Regions from separate parts of the Bradyrhizobium sp. BWA-3-5 genome, predicted to be linked through region 2. Evidence: predicted binding sites of a transcription regulator. Region 2 holds the regulator's gene; each other region holds the start of a gene.
The links. Region 2 encodes LexA, which represses DNA repair genes until DNA is damaged. Its sites were predicted from a motif close to TGTTCNNNNTGTGTTCNG; they were not measured.
Positions count from the first base shown of each region.

Region 1: a site for LexA is predicted at 2,106-2,123, ahead of RX331_RS11570 (putative DNA modification/repair radical SAM protein). Genes of this name have one in related genera too.
Region 3: a site for LexA is predicted at 2,129-2,146, ahead of RX331_RS06335 (ribonuclease T2). Genes of this name have one in related genera too.

Region 1 covers NZ_CP136626.1:2,425,570-2,430,912, forward strand. Annotated here, with positions in the region: gene RX331_RS11565 (UdgX family uracil-DNA binding protein) at 1-655, opposite strand, end outside; gene RX331_RS11570 (putative DNA modification/repair radical SAM protein) at 787-2,025, opposite strand; gene RX331_RS11575 (DNA repair protein) at 2,188-2,979, shown strand; gene RX331_RS11580 (DNA polymerase Y family protein) at 2,870-4,564, shown strand; gene RX331_RS11585 (error-prone DNA polymerase) at 4,573-5,343, shown strand, end outside.
Region 2 covers NZ_CP136626.1:3,716,132-3,721,474, reverse strand. Annotated here, with positions in the region: gene RX331_RS17955 (HAD family phosphatase) at 97-723, shown strand; gene glp (gephyrin-like molybdotransferase Glp) at 736-1,947, shown strand; gene lexA (transcriptional repressor LexA) at 2,150-2,851, shown strand; gene RX331_RS17940 (hypothetical protein) at 3,113-3,535, shown strand; gene RX331_RS17935 (hypothetical protein) at 3,673-3,843, shown strand; gene RX331_RS17930 (ComEC/Rec2 family competence protein) at 3,851-5,343, opposite strand, start outside.
Region 3 covers NZ_CP136626.1:1,322,927-1,328,269, reverse strand. Annotated here, with positions in the region: gene RX331_RS06355 (ATP-binding protein) at 1-459, shown strand, start outside; gene RX331_RS06350 (DUF3617 domain-containing protein) at 486-1,013, opposite strand; gene RX331_RS06345 (hypothetical protein) at 1,119-1,436, opposite strand; gene RX331_RS06340 (hypothetical protein) at 1,604-2,065, shown strand; gene RX331_RS06335 (ribonuclease T2) at 2,189-2,869, shown strand; gene RX331_RS06330 (23S rRNA (adenine(2030)-N(6))-methyltransferase RlmJ) at 3,089-3,949, shown strand; gene RX331_RS06325 (cold-shock protein) at 4,213-4,428, shown strand; gene RX331_RS06320 (porin family protein) at 4,603-5,226, opposite strand.

The DNA of each region.
Region 1 (5,343 bases), 1.3 Mb from region 2:
GCACTTTGAGCCGGGCGGGATTGAAGATGCTGGCATAATAGCTCCGCCAGGTTTCCTCCAGCCGGTCGGCGGTTGGCGCTTCGCTTTTAGCGACGCCCTGCGTGAACGAGACGGCATGGCCGTCCCAATGCGCGCAGATATCGGGGGTGAGGATCGACCAGGGCATGTCGGCGAAGCGCCGCGCGAAGAACGGCGCGGCCAGCTCGACGATGTGATGCTCCGGCTCGAACCAGGCAACGAAGTGCGATTTCTGCTCGCGCCCGACTTCGCGGAAGCGGACGAAAGCGTGCATCTTGTGTTCGTCGCGGCGCACCGCCTTCGCCATGGCCGATATCTCGGCGACATCGGGATCGGTCGCGATCTCGAGCAGGTCGTGATTGCGGCGCAGCCGCCACAAGAGGCGGTAGAGCAGGGCAAACCGCTCGGGGTTGCGGTGCAGGATCGCGATCTCGGCCAGTTCGACGAACCTGGCCGGCACGTTGAAGGTGCCTTGCGGCGGTTCGAGCGGTGGATCGGTCGGCTCGAACAGTTCGGGAGCATCATCGGCGACGCGCCATGTCACGTCGGATGGTTTGACGTCGTTCAGCACCAGCGCCCGCGCCGCTTTGCGCCAGCCGTCGAAATCGGTTTCACTGTCGAGGGTGATGTCGTGCATGGTGTTTCCTCCTCGTCATTGCGAGCGAAGCGAAGCAATCCATTTCTCCACTTGTTGAGGCATGGATTGCTTCGTCGCTTCGCTCCCTTGCGTAAACGCTTCGCGTTTGTCGCAGGCAGTGACGCCTGTGGCTAAAACCCAAATCCCAATTGCGTTGCCTTCGGCTTGAACCGTTCCACCAGCCCCGCGCCATCGAGCACACGCGGCGACGGTCTGAAATCGCCGAGCACGATGAACGGCAGCGCCTTCTTTTGCGGAATGTGCAGCCGTGCCAGATCGGCGAGGCGGATCGAGGTCAGGCGGCGCGTGGCGATGATGCGGTCGACCGCCCTGGTGCCAAACCCCGGCACGCGCAATAGTTCCTCGCGGCTGGCAGTTGCGACATCGAGCGGGAAGCGGTCGCGGTGGCGCAATGCCCAGGCCAGTTTTGGGTCTATGTCGAGCGGCAGCATGCCCTTGGCCTCGTCGACGATCTCGCCGGCATCGAAACCATAAAAGCGCATCAGCCAGTCGGCCTGATAGAGCCGGTGCTCGCGAAGCAGCGGCGGCGCAGCGAGCGGCAGCGCGCGGCTGGCGTCCGGGATCGGGCTGAAGGCCGAATAATAGACGCGCTTGAGGCGGTAGGAGCCGTAGAGATTGGCGCTGGTGTCGAGGATGGTTTTGTCATTGGCCGCATCGGCGCCGATGATCATCTGCGTGCTCTGGCCAGCCGGCGCAAAGCGCGGCGGCTTTGCCCTGGTTGCGGCCTGGCTGTTCTCCCTGGCTTCATCCAGCTTCAGGCGCAGCCGGCCCATAGTGCGGCGGATCGCGCGTACGTCCTTTTCCGGCGCGAATTTGGCGAGGCTGTTTTCCAGGGGCATTTCGATGTTGATGGAGAGACGGTCGGCATATTTGCCGGCTTCGGCGATCAGCGCATCGTCGGCTTCAGGGATCGTCTTGAGATGAATGTAGCCGCGGAAGTGATGCGCCTCGCGCAGTTTGCGCGCGACGCTCACCACTTGCTCCATGGTGTAGTCGGGGCTGCGGATGATGCCGGAGGAGAGAAACAATCCCTCGATGTAGTTGCGGCGATAGAAGTCGATCGTCAGCTTCACCACTTCGTCGACGGTGAAGCGGGCGCGCGGCACGTTGGAAGAGGTGCGGTTGACGCAATATAGGCAGTCGTAATTGCAGGCGTTGGTGAGCAGCACCTTGAGCAGCGAGATGCAGCGACCATCGGGGGCGTAGGAATGGCAGATGCCCATTCCTGGCGCGGTCGAGCCGAGGCCCTTGCCGTCGCTGGAATCCCGCTTTTCCGTGCCGGAGGAGGCACAGGAAGCATCGTATTTCGCAGCATCGGCCAGGATTTCCAGCTTACGTTGCACGTCCATCGGTGAATCCCTTTGATTCCATTCATGAATCAATCGAGTGTCGATCTCGATTGACTCTGCTTGGGCTGTTAGCTTTATATTAGAACATATCATGAACGATTGGGCCAGCCGCGCGTTCATTTCGGGAAGAAGCGGCAAGGCCAGATTCAGAAGGAGCGGCGCATGAGCGGCGCACGCACGAGCACGCTTGCGACTTTGCGCGGGAGCATCGCGCGCCTGGAGCAGGGCGCGGCGCATGATCTCAACAAGGTTTCGCTCGGCCATACGGCGGCAGATGAGGTGCTGCAGGGCGGGCTGGCGCTCGCGGCCGTGCACGAGGTGTTCGCCGAGGGACACCAGGGCGCGACGGCAAGCGGCTTCATCGCCGGCCTTGCGGGAAGGGTGTCGCCGCGCCGACCGCTGATCTGGGTGCGGCAGGATTTTTCGGAAATTGAAACGGGCGCGCTGTCGATGAGCGGGCTCTGCGAACTTGGCCTCGATCCGCGGCTGCTCGTGACCGTGCGGGCCCAGGATACCGACGCCGCGCTGCGAACCGCGGCCGATGCGCTGGCCTGCGATGCGCTCGGCGCCGTCGTGCTGGAGGTATGGGGAGAGGCGCGTCAGCTCGACCTCGTCGCCAGCCGTAAACTGACTTTGGCCGCGCAGGCCTCCGGCGTCACCGCCTTGCTGCTGCGAATGGCGGCGGAGCCACGGCCGTCGACCGCGGAAACCAGATGGATCGTGCGCGCGGCGCATTCGCCGCCTGGATCACCGTGGAGCGCGTGGGGGACGCCCGTCTTCGACGCGCAACTCGTTCGTAACCGTCATGGCCCGGTCGGCCGGTGGATCATGGAATGGAAATGCGATGAGTGCCTCTTCAGTGAACCGGCGGCGTATTCTCAGCCTGTGGCTGCCACGCCTGCCCGTCGACCGCATCCAGCGGCGGCTCAAGGTGCTTTCCGACGCAGCGCGTGAGCCAAGCTCTCGCGACACGAACGCTGCGCTCCCTATCCCGCTTGCGGGGGAGGGTTGGGGTGGGGGTGCCGCCACGAGTCAGACATTCGAGATAACGCAAACCTATCCCACCGTCGTCGTCGCCAAGCAGCACAACGCGATCCTGATCCATTCCCTTGACGATCTGGCCGTCCGCGCCGGCCTTTCGATCGGCCTGCCGCTCGCCAATGCCCGCGCAATCTGCCCCGAACTGACGGTGTTCGACGCCGATGAGATCGCCGACCGCAAGACGCTCGAAGACATCGCCGACTGGTGCGACCGCTTCACTCCGCTGGTGGCGCTCGATTCCCCGCACGGGCTCTATCTCGACATCACCGGCTGCGCCCATCTGTTCGGCGGCGAAAGGGCACTTTTGCAGATCGTCACCGGCGCGCTGAGCCGCCGCGGTTTTACGGTTAGCGCGGCGATCGCCGCTACCGCGATCTGCGCCCGCACCCTGACGCGGCACGCCTCCGGAAAGATCGTCGCCGATGGCGAGGAGACGGAAGCTGTCGCGCCACTGCCGGTCTCCGCGCTCGGCGCCGAGGATGCCATCACCGCCGGCCTGCGCCGTGCAGGATTGAAGACCATCGGCGATGTCGCCTTGCGTGCGCCCCATGAAATCACCGCGCGGTTCGGCGCGGCTTTCACGGCGCTGCTGCAGAAGGCGCTCGGGCAGGGCGATGGGCCGATCAGCCCGCGAAAGCCGCTGCCGGACTACATCGTCGAGAAACGTTTTCCCGATCCTGTCGCCACCGACACCGTGATTGCGATGAACCTCTCGGCGCTGGCTGCCATGCTGGTGACGGCGATGGACAGGCAGGGCAAGGGCGCGAGACGCTTGGAGGCGAGCTTTTTCCGCACCGACGGTGCGGTACGCACGATCTCAGTCGAAACCGGACGTCCGGTAACGAAGCCTGACATGATCGACCGCCTGTTCCGCGAGCGCCTCGACGCGCTGAGCGATCCCCTCGATCCCGGCTTCGGCTTCGATCTGATCCGCCTCTCCGCTAGCCGCACCGAAATCGTGGTGCAGCAGCAGCGCGACCTCGACGCCCACGTCCATAACAATGACGAATTGTCCGCGCTGATCGACCGCATCGCCGCGCGCATCGGCGGAAAACGCGTCGTCGTGCATCTGCCGGAGGATACCCACATCCCTGAGCGCGCCGTATCAGCCGGGCCTGCACAGCATCATCTGGCAGCCGCCGCGCAAGCCGCATGGCCGGAGCGTATCGAGGGCGAGCCGCCGCTACGTCCCTTGCGGCTGTTCGAGAAGCCGGAGCCGATAAAAGTGCCGTTCGCCACCGTGCCTGATGGCCCGCCGCACCAGTTCACCTGGCGGCGCGTCACGCATGCGGTGGTGCGGGTGGAGGGACCGGAGCGCATCGCCATGGAATGGTGGAAGCAGGGCGACGACGGCCCGACACGGGATTATTTCCGCATCGAGGATGAAGCGGGCCGGCGCTTCTGGATTTTTCGCGATGGACTCTATGAAAGCGAGCCGGCGGACGAGGCAGATGAGGTCGCCCCAGTCAGATGGTTCGTCCACGGACTGTTCGCATGAATGCTCCCGTGATCGTTCCTGCTTATGCCGAGATCGGCATCACCAGCAATTTCTCGTTCCTGCGCGGCGGCTCCGATCCGCGCGCCTATGTGCATCAGGCGAGCGAGCTCGGCATTCCCGTGATCGGCCTCGCCGATCACAACACGCTGGCCGGCGTGGTGCGCGCCTACAAGGAGCTCGATAACCCAGAGGTCGCGAACAAGCCAAAGCTCCTGATCGGCGCGCGGATCGTCTTCATTGACGGCACGCCGGACATACTCGTCTATCCAAGGGACCGCGCCGCCTACGGCCGGCTCTGCCAGTTATTGACCCGCGGTAAGCGCGGCAACGACATCGTGCGGATCGAGAAGGGCGAATGCCATTTGAAGTTCGATGATCTTCTCGATTTCGCCGAGGGCCAGCTTCTGGTGCTGGCGCTGCCGCATCGTTTTGACGCAGAAAGTGCGCAAAAAATTCTGGAGCGGTTGAAGGCAAGCCGCGCCGACGGCGTCTGGCTCGCTGCCAGCCTGCTGTACCGCGGCGATGACAAGCGCCGCCTCGCGCATCTGCACCATCTAGCGCGCACCGCCAAGGTGCCGCTGCTCGCGACCAACGAGGTGCTGTACCACCATCCCGCCCGCCGCCGGCTGCAGGATGTGCTGACCTGCATCCGGGAGAAGACCACGATCGACGCGATCGGCCGGAAGCTCGAAGCCAATGCCGAGCGCTACCTGAAGCCTATCAATGAAATGGCCCGGCTGTTTCGCGATCTGCCCGAGGCCATCTCGGAAACCATGCGC
Region 2 (5,343 bases):
CGCTTAGCACAGCTCGCGGACCGGCTTAAATGCCGGATCGAGCGGAAATCAGTCCGAGCCGTTGCCCATGCCCAATCAGTTTTGTAAACGACTGCCATGAATTCGCCGCCAGCGCCCCACTCCGCCGACGTCCTGTTGTTCGACCTCGGCCGCGTCGTGCTCGATATCAGCTTCGACCGCGTGATGGCGTGCTGGGCAGGCCATGCGGGCTGCACGCCTGTTGACCTCGCCGCGCGCTTCATTGTCGACGACAGTTTCAAGCATCACGAGATCGGCCGGATCGACGACGCCGCGTTCTTCGCAAACCTGCGCCAGTCGCTCGGCATCACCATCACGGACGCCCAATTCCTGGAAGGCTGGAACGCGATCTTCACCGGCGAGATGCCCGGCATTGCCCCGCTTCTCGCCGGTGCGGCGCGGCGCCTGCCGCTCTATGCCTTTTCCAATACCAATCCGGCCCATGTCGCGCATTTCTCGCGGGCCTATACTGATGTCCTCAGCCACTTCCGCGAGATCTTCCTGTCCTCGAGCATCGGTTTGCGCAAACCCGACGCCGAAGCCTATGATCATGTGATAAAAGCGATCGGCGTGCCGGCCTCGCGGATCCTGTTCTTCGACGATTCAGCCGCCAATATCGAAGGCGCGCGGGCGCGCGGCCTTTCTGCCATCCACGTGACATCGACGGATGACGTGGCAAGGGCACTGACCGCACTTGGAATTTAGGGAGGTCTGCCCGTGGCCTTGATGCCGGTTGCCGATGCATTGTCCGCGATCCTTGATGGCGCCGATCCCCTGCCCGAGGAAATGGTCGCGCTGGACGCCGCCCATCACCGCGTGCTGGCGCGCGACGTCGCGGCGCGGCGGACCCAGCCGCCTGAGGCGATGTCGGCGATGGACGGCTATGCGGTGCGCGCAACGGATGCCGCCGATCTCTCCGCCCGGCTCAAAGTGATCGGCGAGGTCGCCGCTGGCCGCCCGTTCGAACGGAAGGTCGGCCGCGGCGAAGCGGTGCGAATTTTCACCGGCGGCGTCATCCCAGACGGCGCCGACGCCGTCATCATCCAGGAAGACACGGCTGTCGACGGCGATCATATCACCATCACCGAAGCCGCCGTCCCCGGGCGGCATATCCGCGCCGCCGGCGTCGATTTCCGTGAGGGTGACGTGCTGCTGAAGCGCGGGCGCCGCCTCTCCGACCGCGACCTGTCGCTCGCCGCCGGCATGAACTATCCGGAAGTCGCCGTGCACCGCCGCCCGAAAGTGGCCGTGCTGGGCACAGGCGACGAGTTGGTCATGCCCGGCACGATCCCCGGCCCCGGCCAGATCGTCTACTCCAACGGCTATGGCTTGCGCGCGCTGGCGCGGGCGGAGGGCGCCGAGGTCGTCGATCTCGGCCTGGCCGCCGACACCGTTGCCGCCACCACGGAAGGTATCCGCCGTGCCAACGAGTCCAACGCGGATGTCCTGATTACCATGGGCGGGGCGTCCGTCGGGGACCATGACCTCGTCAAGCAGTCGCTCGAAGCCGAAGGGACGACCATGGCCTTTTGGCGGATCGCGATGCGGCCGGGCAAGCCGATGATGCATGGCAGGCTCGGCTCGATGCGGGTGATCGGCCTGCCCGGCAATCCCGTCTCTTCCTATGTCTGCGGATTCCTGTTCCTGGTGCCGCTGATTCGCGCTTTATCGGGCCGCGACCACGTCCATCACGTCAGGGAAGGCGCCGTTTTGGGCCGCGACCTCGCCGCCAACGACCAGCGCGAAGATTATCTTCGCGCCCGCCTGGAAGAGCACGAGGACGGCACGCTGACGGCCGTGCCGGTCACCCACCAGGACTCCTCACTGCTCGGGAATCTCGCTGCGGCACGGGCACTTGTGATACGTCCGCCATTCGCGCCGGCCGCCGTGAAGGGGTCGCGTTGCGAGCTTCTGCGCCTGCCGGAATGACGCGCCGAACGGCGCATCCGGCCGCTATCGCCAATGCGTTCACCTGAAATTAAGTGGTTGCGGAACACATATCGAACATATAGTGTCCGTTCATGATTTGTTTCGAGCGCTAGTGTCTCTGGTTGGGAGTTTGGGGACTCCGGCGATCTGGGCGCTGAAATTCGAGACCGAACGACGATACCAAACCGGGGGATTGCTCGCGATGCTTACGCGCAAACAGTATGAGCTACTGCGTTTCATCAATGAACGGCTGAAAGAGGCCGGCGTGCCGCCCTCCTTCGACGAGATGAAGGACGCGCTCGACCTGCGCTCGAAGTCCGGAATCCACCGCCTGATTACGGCGCTGGAGGAGCGCGGCTTCATCCGCCGCCTGCCCAACCGCGCCCGCGCCATCGAAGTCATCAAGCTGCCGGAGCTTGCGACAGCCGGCAACGGCCGCCGCGGCTTCACGCCAAGCGTTATTGAAGGCACGCTCGGCAAGCGCACCTCAAGCCCGCCTGTTGCCGAGGACGACGGCAATCGTCCGGTCGCCGTGCCCGTGATGGGCCGGATCGCCGCCGGCACGCCGATCGAGGCGCTGCAGACCCGCAGCCATACGATCAGCGTGCCGCCTGACATGCTCGGCTCCGGCGAACATTACGCGCTCGAAGTGCGCGGCGATTCCATGGTCGATGCCGGCATTCTCGACGGCGACATGGCGCTGATCCAGCGCAACGAGACCGCCGACACCGGCGATATCGTGGTGGCGCTGATCGACGAGGAGGAAGCCACGCTAAAGCGTTTCCGCCGCCGCGGCGCCTCGATCGCGCTCGAGCCGGCCAACGCCGCCTATGAAGTCCGCATCCTGCCGCCCAACCGGGTCCGAATCCAGGGCAAGCTGATCGGGCTGTACCGCAAATACTGATCTTTAAATATTGGTCTGTCGGTTGGCGTACATGACGACAACGACATCCAGCCCCGGCCATCGGCCGGGGTTTTTTGCTGCGTGAAGGAACAAAGCCCCGTTATCGCGCTTGTGATTTTGATCGCAGTCAGGCCAGTCGCAGAATTTGTCCCGAACCAAGAAAAGCTTCTGCCAAGTCCACTTGCGATAAAATCCACTGCGATAGAGGCCTGTGCCTCCTTCCAGACACGGGTCAGCTATCTCAAACGAGGGAGCCATCCGATGTGTGACTATAGCCTGCACGCCGTGGCGACGCGCCCTGCCCGGGTCGGCGAGACGCTTGTTACCACAACCTTCCGCGGTACTTCGACCCGCGGCTTTGCGTCAGAGCGCGAACCAGCAGTGGCGGTCTGCATGCTTCCCGGCACCGAACTGGCGTTCGCCGAGGACGTCAGATACGATAACCGCTGGATCTGGACGCGAACCACCGAGTGGCGGGTCGGCAAGTTCAATCAGATCGAGCCCGAAGTGGCCGACCGTCACCATGACGCGATCGAATTTCCCGATGGCAGCCATGTGCTGGTGACGCAGCTTTGCGAAGGCCAGCGGGCGACCGTGCTGCAATTGCCGGTGGTCCAGACCGGCGGCGAGCGCGCCCCGAAAGCCGTCGAAGCGCCTCCGGCCGCTTCTATCGTGACCGGCTAAACGCCGCGCATGTAATCCGCCGGTTCAAACCGGCGGATTACGTGATATATTGCCTGGAAAATCGGCGCCGAGGGCAGTCGGTGGTCAACAAGATTACATGGCAAAGAGCCGGACGCGTCACTGCACCGGGGCGGTACATGTTCCGCTATGGCTGGCTCACCGTCACCGCGGACGATCTCGCGATCTGGCAGCAATTCCCCGACGCCTCGTTCACGTTGGTCAACCTGCCTTCGCAGCCTGACGCGCCGGAGGAGTTTCACCTCGGCGCGTTCGAGATACCGGTCGCTCCTCCGCACGACGATCGCTGAACTCAATTTATTCTTCCGCCTGAAGGTCCGCCTCGGCCGGCGTCGCATCGACGGCCCGCGCCGGCACGCGCGGCGCCAGCACGGTGGCGTCCGGCTCGCGCTCCTCAGCTACGGCCGGCGACCACGGCCGGTCGATCCCGCGCGGCTTGACCGCCTCGACGACAAAGCCTTCCCTGCCTCGCCCTAGCGCCATCGCGCCCTGGCGCCGCAATCGCTCGCCGTCGATCACGGAAGCGCTGCAGGCGGCCGGCGCCTGCCGCAGCGTCACGATCAGCGCCGTGCGCTCGCAATCATCCGCAAACGCTTCCGGCCTGAACGCCTGCGCGACCAGCGGGCCGCCCGCAGACGGCACCACGCAGCCGAGGTCGTCGCAGGACACGCCTGAGGTGAGCGTGGCATCGGTTGCGTTGCGCGCATCGGCATCCGCCGCCAGCCACTCCTTCAGCAGGAACGTATCCTTCGAGCCCTTCACCGCGTGCATCAGATGCAGCCGGCCGTCCTGGCCGCGGACGCCGACATGGCGGCCGTCCGCAGAGATCAGAATATCCGGTGGCGTCACCCGCGCCGCCCACATCGCCGCCAGCACCACCAGCGCGGCGCCCGACCAGCGCAGCGGCGTGCGCAGCAGGCCGAGCAGGATGATGCCAATACTCGCCGCGATCAGCGGGCCGATGCCGAAGGCCGGAATGCGGCCAACCGCGCCGGGCAATGCCGCGACCCATTGCGTGACCGCAATCATCCAGTCGATGCCAAAACCCATGATCGCCCAGAACAGCCCATCGAAGCCGAACGGCATGGCGACGAGGCCGAGCAGGCCCGCCGGCATCACGACCGCCGACACCACCGGCATCGCCGCGAGGTTGGCGATCACGCCATAGGGCGTCACCCGGTGGAAGTGAAAGGCCGCGTAAGGCATGGTCGCAAGCCCCGCCACCAGGGAGGCCAGCAGCAGCATGGTGAACTCGCGGCCGCCCCACAGCGCGGCCCGCGCGGTCGCGTTGTTGTCGGGCGCGGCGAACAGGCGCGGCATGCCGATCTGCACCAGCGCCACCAGGCCCAGCGTGGCGGCAAACGACATCTGGAAGCTCGGATGCACCAGCGCCTCCGGCGCCACCGCCAGCACGATCAAGGCGGCGACCGCGAGCGTGCGGAAGGTGATGGCGCGGCGGTCGACCATGACCGCGATCAGCACCACGGCGGTCATGAAGAACGACCTTTGCGTCGCGACCTCGGCGCCCGAGAGCAGGAGGTAGAACGCGGCGGCAGCGAGCGCGGCGGCCGCCGCCCATTTCTTGATGGCGTAGCCGACCGTGAGCACCGGAAACAGCGCCAGCAGCGCCCGCACCGCAAAGAACACGACGCCGGCGACGACAGCCATGTGGTAGCCGGAGATCGACAGCACATGGCCGAGGCCGGAGATGAACATCGCATCGTTCACCGGCGGCGAGATCGCATCGCGCCGCCCGGTGAGCAGCGCGGTTGCGATCGCGCGTTTGTCGC
Region 3 (5,343 bases), 2.4 Mb from region 2:
TTCGCGCGCGGCGACAGCGGCGAGGTGGCGCAGCCGACCGACATGGCGATGGCGCTGGAAGAGCTGCGCAGCGACGCCGAGCGCCACGGCCATACCGCGACGGTGACGTTCCACGGCCTGCCTGTCGTGACGGTGAAGCCGGCCTCATTCAAGCGCTGCATCGCCAACCTCGTCTCCAACGCGGCGCGCTACGCCAAGACGGTCGCCATCACCGGGCATCGCGATCACCGCTATTTGACGGTGACGGTCGACGACGACGGACCGGGCATTCCCGTCAACATGCGCGAGGAAGTGTTCAAGCCGTTCCTGCGGCTCGACGACGCCCGGAATCAGGACGAGGGCGGCACCGGCCTCGGGCTCGCCATCGCCCGTGACATCGCCCGTTCGCATGGCGGCGACATCACGCTCAGCGACAGCCCGATGGGCGGATTGCGGGCGGCAGTCAGGGTGCCGGTTTAGGCACACCGCGCAGCTTGGATCTCAAGCTACTTCTTCGGGATCAGCGCCTTCAGCTTTTCCATGTCCTTGATGTTCATCTTCATGCCGCCGGGCATCATGATGTCGCCGGCTTTCTGGTCGGCCTTGCAGGCGCCAAGCCACTTGGCCTCGATCGTGGAGGTGGAATCGTGCGCGCCGACCCGGCCGCCCTCGCTATGCGAGGTCGATTTCACGGTGTAGGCGGAATTGAAGTCGCCGGTGATCTCGGCGTGCGACTTCACCGTCACCCCGGCAATGCCGCAAACGGAATCGGTGACATAGCCGGTCGCGGTCTTCTGGATGTCCTGCTTGGAACAGATGTCCTTGGCCACCGGCGACATGGCGGTGCTCATGTCCTTGTCGGTGGTCTCGTCGGTGCACTGCTGCATGGTCATCTCCGGCACCGATCCACCGCTCAGCACCTTCATTTCCCACAGGCCGGCTTTGCGTACCGGCAGCTCCACGGCAACGGCGCTCATTGGCGCCAGGGCAAGCAAAATGGCGGCCGAACCAGCCGCAACCAGGAATCGTCTCATGCGTGTGTTCCCCTGAATTCTTCAACGCTGTCGTGCGCGCGGAAGTGAACACACGCTTTGCGTGGCGAAAACATGTCCGGCCGGGGAAGGCTGGCGAAGTGCGCGTTAGTAGAGCGTGCGCAGCGGCCGCTCGGCGGCGCCATAGGGCACCCAGCGGCAGGCAAAGGAAACGTAGCCGCCGTAATTGGGCTGCACGCCGAGGAATTTCACCACCTTGCCGTAGCGGGCGCAGTGATCGACGGCGAGCTGGCGGGCATCGGCCTGCGTCGCGAGCGAATAGGCGATGATGCCGCCGGTGTCGTTGCCCTTCATCGGCGGCACCGTGTCGATATCGATCCACTGCGCCTGCGCCGGCGCGCTGGCCAGCATTCCGCCCAAGACTCCACCCATGGCAATCAGGCTCGCGGCCAGAATTCTTCGCATCGCAGACTCCATTTCGCTCGAAGCCCACCATAGTGTGCGCCGATGGCCGTGAAAAGAATGGGTTGGAGCACGGGGCAGACTTGGCCGTCAGGTGTTGCCTTGCTGCACTTGACCTTGTCAGGCCTTCGCGGCACCGTCCCGTGCGTTGGCTTTACCGGCGGATTCCCATGCGCAACCTGTTCACATCCTTGCGAGCTCTCGGCCCGATCGCGACGGCGCTCGGCCTCTTCGTCTCCGGCCATGCCGCGCAGGCCGCTAATCCGCTCGAGCTGAACTTCGGCCTATTCGGGCCGGGCTATGAGGGCCGCGTCGCCGAATGCGAGCGCGCATTGCCGACGATCGCCACCCAATTCCAGGAGAAGGAAGGCAAGTTCTGGAATTCGGCACTGGTGATCACCGGCTTCGGCCGAATCCACGAGACCGCGTTCCGGCCCTGGCAGTCCGACAACGTCCCGCGCCGTTATTGCAGCGGCGACGTGATGCTGAGCGACGGCAAGATGCGCACCGTACACTACTCGATCATCGAGGACGGTGGCTTTGCCGGCTATGGCCAGGGCGTCGAATGGTGCGTGACCGGTCTCGACCGCAACTGGGCTTACGGCCCCGGCTGCCGCGCCGCCCGGCCCTGATTTAGTTCGATTCGCCAAGGTTGAATGGCTCCCCTTTGGAGCCAGCGAGGAAATCCTAAAATTTGTTCTTGAAATGTTCCGGTTCCCTGCTAGGCTCCCGGTAGTCGAGTAGAGGGGCGCCCGATGCACCGATCCGGTATCATTTCACGGCTTCTGATTTCACTGGCGCTTGTCGTCGTCTCCATCGGGATGGCGGCCGCCCAGGACCGCCGGCAGAACACCCCGGGTGAGTTCGATTTCTATGTCCTGGCCCTATCCTGGTCGCCCTCATTCTGCGAGGCGGCGGCCGAGCGCGGCAATAGCGGGCGCTCACAGGTCCAGTGCAGCCGCCCCTATTCCTTCGTGGTCCACGGCCTCTGGCCGCAATATGAGCGCGGCTTTCCCGAATATTGCCAGCGGCCCGCGCCGCGGCTCGACCGCAATATCATGACCTCTATGCTGGACCTGATGCCGGCACCCGGCCTGATCTTCAACGAGTGGGACAAGCACGGCACCTGTTCTGGCCTTGGCGCACGCGGCTATTTCGAGAACATCCGCAAAGCGCGCGCGGCGGTAAAAATTCCCGAGGAATTCCTGCAACTATCCGAAGAGAAGACCATCGCCCCCGACGATCTCGAAGCGGCCTTCATCAAGATCAATCCGGGCCTCAGCGGTTCGGCGATTTCGGTGACGTGCTCGAGCCGCCGCCTCAGCGAGGTGCGGATCTGCCTGAGCAAGGACATGCAATTCCGCGCCTGCGATGAAATCGACCGCCGCGCCTGCCGGCGCGACGAGGTCGTGATGCCGCCGGTGCGCGGCGGTTAGCAGTCCGTTCCGCCACAGTATGGCGGCTTCCTTGCGCAGACAGCTCGTCTGCGTTCCCGGCCATCCACGCCTTTATCGTCATCTGCAAGACACGTGGATGGCCGGGATCCTCCCGATAATTCCGGCGACGCCGTTTCGGGTGGGAGCCGTCATCCTGTCCTGGCGCCGCCTCGAGGAGACGGGTTACTTTCCTCGCGCCGATGTCGTAACCCCTCCGTTATGAATTATCGACACGCCTTTCACGCCGGCGGCTTTGCCGATGTCATCAAGCACATCGTGCTGGTGCGCGTGCTTATTTACTTGCAGGACAAGCCGGCCGCATTTCGCGTCGTCGATACCCATGCCGGCGCCGGACGCTACGATCTCACCGGCGAGGAGGCGCGCCGCGGCGGCGAATGGCTGACCGGCATTGCGCGGCTGATGCAGGCGCGGTTTTCGGAAAGCGTGCTGCCGCTGGTCGGCCCCTATCTCGATATCGTCAGGGCCTTCAACGCACCGGGCAAGCTCGAGGCCTATCCCGGCTCGCCCCTGATCGCCCGGGCGCTGCTGCGGCCGCAGGACCGTCTCACCGCCTGCGAAATCGAGCCGGGCGCGCGCAAGCAACTGATCGATACACTGCGCCGCGATAGCCAGGCACGGGTGGTCGATCTCGACGGCTGGACGGCATTGCCCGCCTTCGTGCCGCCCAAGGAGCGGCGCGGCCTGGTGGTGATCGATCCCGCCTTCGAGCAAAAGGACGAATTCGAACGGCTGGAAGGCGCATTTGCCGAAGCGTATGCGAAATGGCCGACCGGCAGTTACCTGATCTGGTATCCAGTGAAGAGCCGGCGCGCCACCGACACCTTGGCCCGCGTCGTCGCGGGTGCTGCGGCGGCCAGCAGGCCAGCCGGAAAATGCCTGCGGCTCGAATTCAGCGTCGCGCCGCAGCAGGTGGGCGGCCCGCTCGCCTCTACCGGCCTCCTGATCGTCAATCCGCCGTGGACGCTGGCGGGTGAATTGAAGACAATTCTACCCGAACTCGAAAAACCGCTCGGCCAGGGCGGCGCCGGCCGGTTCAGGCTGGAGATGCCCAAGCCCTGAAGGGGCCCCCGGGGCATCGGGAAAAATACGGATGGCCGTAGGCAACTGGAACAAAACCGTATTATGCTCAGGCTATTGGGACTGGCTTTACGTTCCGCTTCCGCGAATGGTTGCGGCGGAGTGATCAAGGCCGAATAAAAATCCAGGCCGGTTGGCAGCGTCGCCGATCGGCTGAGGTGGCCAAGCTTCCGGCAGCGAATGTCCGGTCAGCCGATACGCGGAGTGCGCGTAGCGGCGGAGCAATACGGGGGAGGAGTTTCCCGATGGCCATGACTGGAACAGTCAAGTTCTTCAACGGAGAACGCGGCTACGGCTTCATCAAGCCAGATGATGGCGGCCGCGATGTGTTCGTGCACATCACCGCAGTCGAGCGGGCCGGATTGAAGGATCTGACAGAAGGACAGCGCATTACATTCGAGGTTGAACCGGACAAGAAGGGCAAGGGGCCCAAAGCGGTCAACCTCGTGATTTCGTCGTGAGTTGATGCTCGCGTTGGACGCCGACTGAGTTCTTGCTGCGAAAGACTGCGTCGGGCGCGGTATCGCCCCGAGCGTCGAAGGCACGCGGCGTTCGCCTGCCCGTTTAGCGAAGAGGCAAAAAAATCCCGGCGGCTTGCGGCCGCCGGGAGATGCTAACCGACAGTTTCTTTGTTCTCAGAAGCGATAGTTGATGCCGGCCCTTATCAAACCGAACCGGTAACCGTTCGACGCACCTGTAATGACGAAGTTGCTGTTGGCGAGATCGACATAGAGGTATTCGATCTTGGCGCTCCAATTACGGTCAAGGCCCATCTCGGCGCCGGCGCCGAGCGTCCAGCCCGCATTGGTATGGGATTCGGTCAGGCCGAATGTCGTGGCGCGCAGCTCGCCGAACGCGAGACCACCCGTACCGAAGAACATGACGTTGTTGAATGCGAAGCCGGCGCGGCCGCGGACCGTGCCGAACCAGGGATTGGAGAATTTCCACGGCGCGAAGGTTTCCTCCGCGGCGGTCGCCTGAATGTCACCTTCCAGGCCGAACACGAACGATCCGCTCTGCCAATTGTAGCCGGCCTGGACGCCGCCGACGAAGCCGGACGGCTTGGTCGGATTGTTGGCGACCGAGCCCCAGGCATAGCCGAGGCTGACGCCAAGATAGGGACGGGCCCAGCTATCGGAGCGGTACAGCGTGTCGTTGACGGTTAGGGGTGGGCCTGAGCCGTAGAAGTCGGCCGCCCGGGCCGGCGTGGTCAAGCCTGCAGCGCTCAGCGCCAGCGCGGCCACGGCGAACCTGCTCATCACGCAACTCCACGCAACTGCCGCAACCGCCGGGCAACAGGCCGGCCCGGTTACGGAACTCCACTCTATTTCGATAAGATTTATCGAGAGTTTTAAGTTAAAGGGTTGTTAAGCCGG